Regions from separate parts of the Pseudoalteromonas sp. SR45-1 genome, predicted to be linked through region 2. Evidence: riboswitches for the same ligand, from Rfam matches in the RefSeq annotation. Region 2 holds a riboswitch; the other holds the start of a gene.
What was found. A riboswitch is a leader RNA that binds a small molecule or an ion and turns the genes downstream of it on or off. The one in region 2 is predicted to bind cobalamin.

Region 1 (4,045 bases), on a different contig from region 2:
TGTATACGTTGTTTCGTCGCCAAATTGCTCATCATCATCTTGGCGAACAGTTAAATTAGCCAGTACTTTATCTGCATCATAGTAAGCACCTACAAACACAGCAAGTACATCGCGGCTGTCTTCAACAAATGGTTGCGAACTATGCGACACATCATCGTTGTACCAATTAATACCACCACTAATGTTAAGTTCATTAGATAACAGGTACTGGCCGTTATAATCAATTTGTGCGCGTTTAGTTATAAAGGTACTTGTTGTTGGCCCAACTGAAAAATCGACATATGTATTGTCTGAATCATCTGTTGAAAGCGCTAAATCAATACTATGCGTTTGGTTAGTGTAGTTTTTGCTCCAACCTGCAGAAAGTTGATAGTTTTTAAAGTCATCTCGTTCAATCGTACTATCTGCTGGGCTAAAGCTACTGTCGTAATCTGCATAACCTTCACTGTATTGGCCTAATAACTTAAAGTCGCCGTAATGTGCATCGGTGTAGTTTACTTTAAACCCAAGGTTTTTATTTTCATAGCCATCTTCATCAGGTGCTACGCCTTGCAGTACATCAAAGTTATCTGTTTTTTCAAAGCCTGCGTTAAATGCTGTTGTTATATCATCTGATTTTACAGAACCTGCAACTTGATAATTTTGATAAGAGTCAGAACCAAATGTAGCGCTTAGGGATAAGTTATCTGACTCACGCGTAATAATATTAATAACACCAGCGAGTGCATCAGAGCCATAAACAGCCGCGCGAGAGCCTTTAATAATTTCTATGCGTTCAATACTATTTAAAGGGACATTATTTAGTGCTTTTTGACCAAGTGTTGCTGAGCCTGTACGTACACCGTCAATTAAAATCAACGTATCGCCAGAGCCTGTACCACGAAGTGACACACCTGTATTTTGACCAAAACCACCGTTTGGATTAACTTGAAAACCCACTCGCGTGCTTAAAAGTGTAGGTAAATCGCGTACGTTACTAGCTTCTATTTCAGCACGTTCAATAACATTTACACTCGCTAAAACGTCGTTAATTGATTGCTCAAACTTATTAGCTGTAACGGTTATTTTTTCAATTGATTGCTCTGCACCAGACACAGAAAATGAAAGCGCAGCAGAAATTGCAACGCCTAGAGTTGTTTTGTTTAACATGAGATCCCCTACCTTTGCCCACCGCAAAGATTTAAGTAAGTAAGATTGCATCAAGGCCGGTCTCCGGACTCAGTAAGCACATAAAAACATGCAATACTCTACCGTTGCGGGGGCAGTGTTGGGCTTGTAGTCATCATGAAAACGCACCAACTTCCCGATTATCCTGCTAAAAAAATCATTACATGAAGTGGCTAGCAAGCACCTTGAAAATATGCCGTCATTGTGAGCATTTTGTTTACAAATGTCAATGGACGTCTATATAGCTAAAAGCTATTTCAGTTCAGTGCTGTATTATTATAGCTTGAAGGAATACCGTACTTATCAAGTAGCTTCTGAAGTTGCATTTGTGTAGTAGGTAAATTTAATATTTCATCCATTTTGCGACTAGATATTTTATTTGATTGTGAGTTAATCAAAAAATGTGTTTCATACACTGCATCTGGTACGTCACTCTTAAATAGTAAATCCATATTTAAGATATTCTGCTTTTTAAAATACTGATAAGCAATACTGTTTAAAACCCCGACTTCAGCGCGCCTTAATAGCAGCATTTTAACTACATTGAATTCATCGATTGTAAGGCTTACCTGGTGCTCTTCTCTCAAGTATTCGGCATTTGTATTAAATCCTGCAAATTGATACGAGTACCCTAAAACCCCAACTTTGGTTAATTTGTCCAGATTGTCAAAATAAGTTTGTTCTGATGCATTCTCTTTGAGTGTATAAAGCTCGTTTTTGGTGATGGTATAAAATTCAGTTTTTTCAATGTTTTTCTGCGTTGTTTTTGGCAGCCATTGCATTGCCATTAAAAATAAAACGTCGAAGTTATTTTTTTCAACAGACAAAGTAAGCCTTTTTACAGGTAAAGAAATAAGTATAAAGTTAAATTCCTCCTGTGCGTCGTTTAAAATATTAATAAACTCAGGAGCAAAGCCCTGCTTTTTTTGCGCGTTAATAATAATCGGAAAGTAGCCATCTTCGACCAATACATCAATATCAACTGGCTTTGATAAGCTTGGCTTGGTAAATATAAGCAAAACAAATAACAGAAATAATTGATGGGGTCTCATTTTAATACCTTCTAGAGTGAAATTTTTATTATATTCAATTAAATATAATAGCTTAAATATCAAAAGGTGGATTAATACATGCAGAACTACGAGAGGATAAGGTGGGAAAGTTGTAAAAAATTAAGTAGCTTTAATCTGTCTGCAAATATAGACAAATTAAAGCATTTTTATTAAAAACAGTTTATAAATTAGTCGCGAAAGTTTTTAAACTGAAAAGGCTGACCTAAATCGGCACTGCGTACTACCTGCATTGCCTCTTGAAGATCGTCACGCTTTTTACCTGTCACACGCACTTCTTCGCCTTGAATAGCGGCTTGTACTTTAACTTTTGAATCTTTAATGGCTTTAACCACTTTTTTGGCCATGTCTTTTTCGATACCTTGTTTTAACCCAACGTTACGAAATACATTTTTTCCTGCACGGCTAATATCTTGAAGTTCTAAACTAGCTACATCCATACCGCGCTTTGAAATTTTTCCCGCTAAAATATCGAACAACTGCATAACTTGAGAGTCAGCTTCTGCTTTAAGCTTAATTGTTTTATCGTTTAGCTCAATAGATGCATCAACGCCCCTAAAATCAAAGCGAGTCTCTAGTTCACGGTTTGCGTTATCAACCGCATTTTTAGCTTCGTTCATTTCTACTTCAGATACAATATCAAATGAAGGCATTAGTATACTCCTAACTATTTAATCTTAATTTTATGTGGCAATTATAACGCTAAAATTATAAATCTTTACATTTTTCTGCATCTTGTTCAGGTGCGATACTAAATTAGTTTGATATACTTGCGCCTCTTTTTTAAGCGATTTTAGGATTTGTCGTGACAAGGCGTGTTTATCAAGCAGTTTTTTTAATCAGCATAGTGGCTTTCACCTTTTTATTTGCTAAAGAAATAAAAGGTGGCGTTGTAAATTTATTCCCTCATGTTGATAAAGTCGCCCATTTTGGGATTTTTTTTATATTAGCCATAATAATGGATAAGGCTTTTAAGCTTCCTTTATATGCTCAAATACTCTTATTAGCAGGCTATGGCGCCTCGATAGAAATAATGCAAGACGCACTACCTTATAGGCAAGCATCACTTGGTGATTTTTTTGCTGATTTTGCAGGTGCTGCAAGCTACTTTTTACTTAGAGTAATTTTTACACCTCGAAAAAAGAACCCACATGGCTAATATTTTAATCGTTGGCGATGGCGCTATTGGCTTATTGCTGAGCCACTTTTTGAGCGCATCGCATAATGTCAGTGTTTTAACTCGTAAAAACCCAACAAACACCCGCTTTTACAGCAGAGGTAAGGGTGCATCAAAAAAAATTGACGCTAAATTTATTTCATTAAATCAGCTAGATAAAGCAACTGAATTTGATGTAATTTTATTTACCGTTAAAGCTTTTCAAGTGCTTGATGCGTTTTCTCAAATAAAGCCATTTTTACCAACACATTGCTCTGTTGTACTTTCGCACAATGGAATGGGCAACGCTGATGAGATAAATAACCAACTAAACACCCATCAAGCACTCTACTTTTTAACGACAAGCATAGCGGGCTTTAAATCAAACCAATATATTGTGCAACACACAGGTGAAGGACAAAGCGTTATTGGTGGCTGTAATGAGCTTGCACTTCAAAATAGTGCGCCAATAGCTGATATTTTTAAAGTAATACCCAACCTAAAGTTTACTAATAACATTCAGCAGCTTCGTTTTGAAAAGCTACTCGTCAATATTGCCATTAATCCATTAAGCGCTTTAAGTAATGTAAAAAATGGCGAATTACGTGCACCTAAGTACAATACAATAATTTTTAATGCACTCACTGAAGCA
Region 2 (4,045 bases):
GGCGTGTCATTAGTCGCAGAAGTTAAAGCACAACAAGAAAGCACTCGGCTGTTATTAGAACGCACGCTTGATTTGGCAATATTGTTTGATCCACCAAAAGTAGACGAGCTAGTGGTAGAGCGAATCTGTGAGTTGCCAATCATTCCCGTAAGCGGATACGACACTGCAACGAACGAAAACTTTTTTGATAATCAGTATGTATATGTTGATTGGGGAACTACTTTCTCACTTTGGCATGCGCGTCAGTTTACCGGTAAAACACCGCCTTATTTTAGAACCAGCACAGGACGTATTGCACTTGATTTAATACTGCAATGTGGCGGCAGTGCATTTATACCTCAAGTATTGGTAGAAGGGCATTTAGAAAAAGGTGAACTGTTTCATGTTAAAGATGTAGAAAATACCTCGCGAGACGTGTTTATAGCGTATCACAGAGACAACGAGCAAAAAGAGTTAATAGAAACCTTAGTTAATTTACTATCGCAAATGACCCCAAGCTTGTCATTAAAGAAAAGTAAGTAAGTTCGGCCGTTTATTAGGCTTTCATGTTATTTTGATTTCAAATTTAATGCATTTTTATTAATAAAAAAAGACATTAATATTTCCATTGTAATATTACTGTCATTTAGCGGTGACAAAATGCAGCAGTTTTAAAAATTAGTCTTTTGTGATTATCCAAGGAAATAACATGAAATTTGTAAAATCGAGCTTATGCTTAGCACTATTAAGTGGTTTATCTTTTAATGCACTTGCCGATGTAGACATTTACGGTAAAGCGAATGTAACAGTGCAATCATCTGATGACGGCGAAGGATCTTTTACTGAGATAAAAAGTAATGCATCTCGTCTTGGTGTTAAAGGTTCTGAAAAAATAAATGATAGTTTAGAAGCGGTATATAAGTTTGAGTTTCAAGTTGATATGTCTGATGCTGATTCAAAAGGCGATAACGACGACAATATTTCTGCGCGTAACCAATACGTTGGTTTAAAAGGTGCGTTTGGCCAAGTGGTTATTGGTCGTAACGATACTGCGCTTAAACAATCTCAAGGTAAGTTAGACTTGTTTAACGACCTTGAAGGCGATATTAAAAATGTATTTAAAGGTGAAAACCGTTTAGGGAATACTGTTAGTTATTCATCAAACTCATACGAAGGTTTTAAAGTACTTGCTACTTTTGTAGCTGAAGATGATGTAGACGCTGATAACGGTTACTCAATGGCGGTTACTTACGGTGACGTGGCACTTAAAAAGAGCGCAGTATATGCCTCTATCGCAGCCGATAGTGAAGTAAATGGCTACGATGTAGTACGCGCGTCAATCCAAGGTAAAGTTGAAAACTTTAAGTTAGGTGCAATGTACCAAACACAAGAAAAAGTTGACGGCAGCGCAGAAGCGGATGGTTATCTATTAAATGCAGCTTACAGCATGGGTAACAACACATTTAAAGTACAATACCAAGACATGGACTTTGACGACAGCGACGATAAGTCAGCAATATCAGTTGGTCTTGATCACAAATTAAATAAAAACATTAAAGTATTTGGCTTTTACTCAAGCTTCGACATGGACAACAACGTTGACCAAGACTACGTAGGCTTAGGTATGGAATACAAGTTTTAACTATTCGCTAAATTAGTTAAAACACTCCCTTTTTAACCGCGCTCTTTTGAGTGCGGTTTTTTTTTGCTTTAAATTATTTACTTAGCCGCCCATAATAGAGCTTCATTTGGAATGAGGTGCGAGTCCTCGACTGTTCCCGCAACTGTAATTAGCGCAAAGCTTTAAGTCAGATACAAATGGTATAATACCAATTTTATTAAAAACATGATCTTTCTAGCGAATTAAATAACTTACTAACTTCGTTAAAAATTATTCATATAGAACAAGTATATGTCATAATTTCCGCCTTGTTATTAAGCTATTTATTTGTCGCTATAATAAATCACTAATTTAATGCAATTGGTATGAATTCTTTTAACGAGCGGGTTTACTCATTTTTTCTTGTAGTGCATTAGTATTTTTATCGCATTTTTAGTGAGTTTAATCCCGTCTAGGACTGACTATTGCACACTCAAACGCCATTAAATATACCATTACTAAACGTTAAAAACGTATCGTGGGGTATTGGCAATAAAACGATCCTCAAAAAAATAAACCTTAAAATAACCACAGGTAAATTTGTTGGTTTAATTGGCCCCAATGGCGCAGGTAAATCGAGCTTATTGCGTTGTTTATATCGTTTTAATAAACCCAGCGATGGCGTTGTAGAGTTTAACAGCACCGATATTTGGCAGCTAAAAAGCGATGAGTACGCAAAAAAAGTAGCGGTTGTTTTACAAGAAACCCCGTCGCAATTTAACTTAAGCGTATTTGATGTTATTGCACTTGGGCTAACGCCTCATAAATCGCTATTTAGCTCAGTAACTAACATTGATAAACAAAAAATTACCCAAGCTATCAACACTGTAGGGTTGGCAGATCATATCGATCAAAGCTTTGAGTCACTTTCGGGTGGTGAAAAGCAACGTGTCTTGATAGCCCGCGCCATAGTTCAGCAACCTCAGTTGTTAATAATGGACGAACCAACTAGCCATTTAGATGTTAAATACCAAATACAGGTAATGGAGCTTGCTAAATCGTTGGGTGTAACGGTGTTTGCATCGTTCCACGATTTAAACTTAGCTTCTGCAATGTGCGATGAACTAGTGGTTATTAAAAATGGTGAAATTACACATACAGGCACGCCAAGTGAGGTATTAACCGAAAACATGCTAGGCGACGTTTTTGGTGTCTGCGCTCAAGTAAATAACCACCCGCAAATATCGGAGTCGGGAAATAGCATCCCTCATATCACTTACTTTTATGGTTACGAATAATATGAGCGCAGTTAATACTCGCCAATCACTTGCGCTATTTATCAGTGCTGCAGCTGCTTTATTTAGCTTATTTGCAGCACTTAGTTTTGGCGCAGCAGAGACCTCACTTCAAGATGTATTTAATAGCTTTTTACTCTCAAATGATGCGTCTTTTAATTCGCGTATTATTTTTGAACTAAGAATGCCACGCACATTACTCGCCTTTTTAGCCGGCTCTGGCTTAGCAATTGCGGGGCTTATTTTACAAACGGTAACGCGTAACCCTTTAGCCGATCCTTACTTATTTGGTATATCGTCGGGTGCCTCATTTGGCGTGGTGTTACTTATGGCATTAGCAGGTATTAGCGCAGGTTTTATGTTATCGGCAGCAGCGTTATTAGGTAGCTTACTTGCCATGAGTTTATTAATACTTATTGCAGGTAGGCAGCAAAGTGCACAGGTAGAATCAATGCTATTAGCTGGTGTTGCTCTGTCGTTTTTATTTAGTGCATTTACCAGCTTGTTACTTTATTGGAGCGATCCTCAGGCGGTAGCCGCTATTTTATTTTGGACACTGGGCAGCTTTGCTCGTGCACAGTGGGCTACGCTTAGTTTGCCTTTATTGGTAATCACATTGTGTACGTTTGTAATGCTGAGCTTTAGAAGGCAGCTAAATGCTATGTTACTTGGCGATGAAAGCGCAATTACATTAGGTGTTAGGGTTCAGCGCTTTAGAATACTTATGCTGGTGTTGAGCTCATTAATTACCGCTGTGCTGGTGGCTATGTGTGGTGGTATTGGGTTTGTAGGATTAATGGTGCCGCATATTGTGCGCTTTTTTATATCCCAAGGCACCATCGCTGGCTTACTGGTAACCAGCTTGGTGGGCGGTACATTTATGGTGTGGGTTGATGTACTTTCGCGCTCATTGCTGAAAAACCAAGAACTGCCCGTAGGTGTTATTACTGCAGCTATTGGTAGCGTGTTCTTTTTGAGTTTATTGTTTTTTAGAAAGCGAAGGGTGTAATTCCATGAAAACCTTAATGGTGCAAGGCACTACATCAGATGCTGGTAAAAGCACTTTAGTTGCTGCCCTTTGCAGGGTGTTTGCTAAGCGAGGGGTAAAGGTTGCGCCTTTTAAACCACAAAATATGGCACTTAATAGCGCAGTAACAAAAGATGGCGGCGA

Region 1: another riboswitch for cobalamin. It lies ahead of H5089_RS03830 (TonB-dependent receptor domain-containing protein); the one in region 2 lies ahead of H5089_RS06605 (ABC transporter ATP-binding protein).

Annotation. Positions count from the first base shown of each region.
Region 1 is NZ_JACJDR010000002.1:303,448-307,492, reverse strand. It holds gene H5089_RS03830 (TonB-dependent receptor domain-containing protein) at 1-1,149, opposite strand, end outside; cobalamin riboswitch at 1,186-1,370, opposite strand; gene H5089_RS03825 (hypothetical protein) at 1,425-2,219, opposite strand; gene H5089_RS03820 (YajQ family cyclic di-GMP-binding protein) at 2,408-2,890, opposite strand; gene H5089_RS03815 (VanZ family protein) at 3,043-3,396, shown strand; gene H5089_RS03810 (ketopantoate reductase family protein) at 3,389-4,045, shown strand, end outside.
Region 2 is NZ_JACJDR010000005.1:13,703-17,747, forward strand. It holds gene H5089_RS06595 (LysR family transcriptional regulator) at 1-522, shown strand, start outside; gene H5089_RS06600 (porin) at 689-1,621, shown strand; cobalamin riboswitch at 1,684-1,818, shown strand; gene H5089_RS06605 (ABC transporter ATP-binding protein) at 2,065-2,877, shown strand; gene H5089_RS06610 (iron ABC transporter permease) at 2,879-3,883, shown strand; gene H5089_RS06615 (cobyric acid synthase) at 3,888-4,045, shown strand, end outside.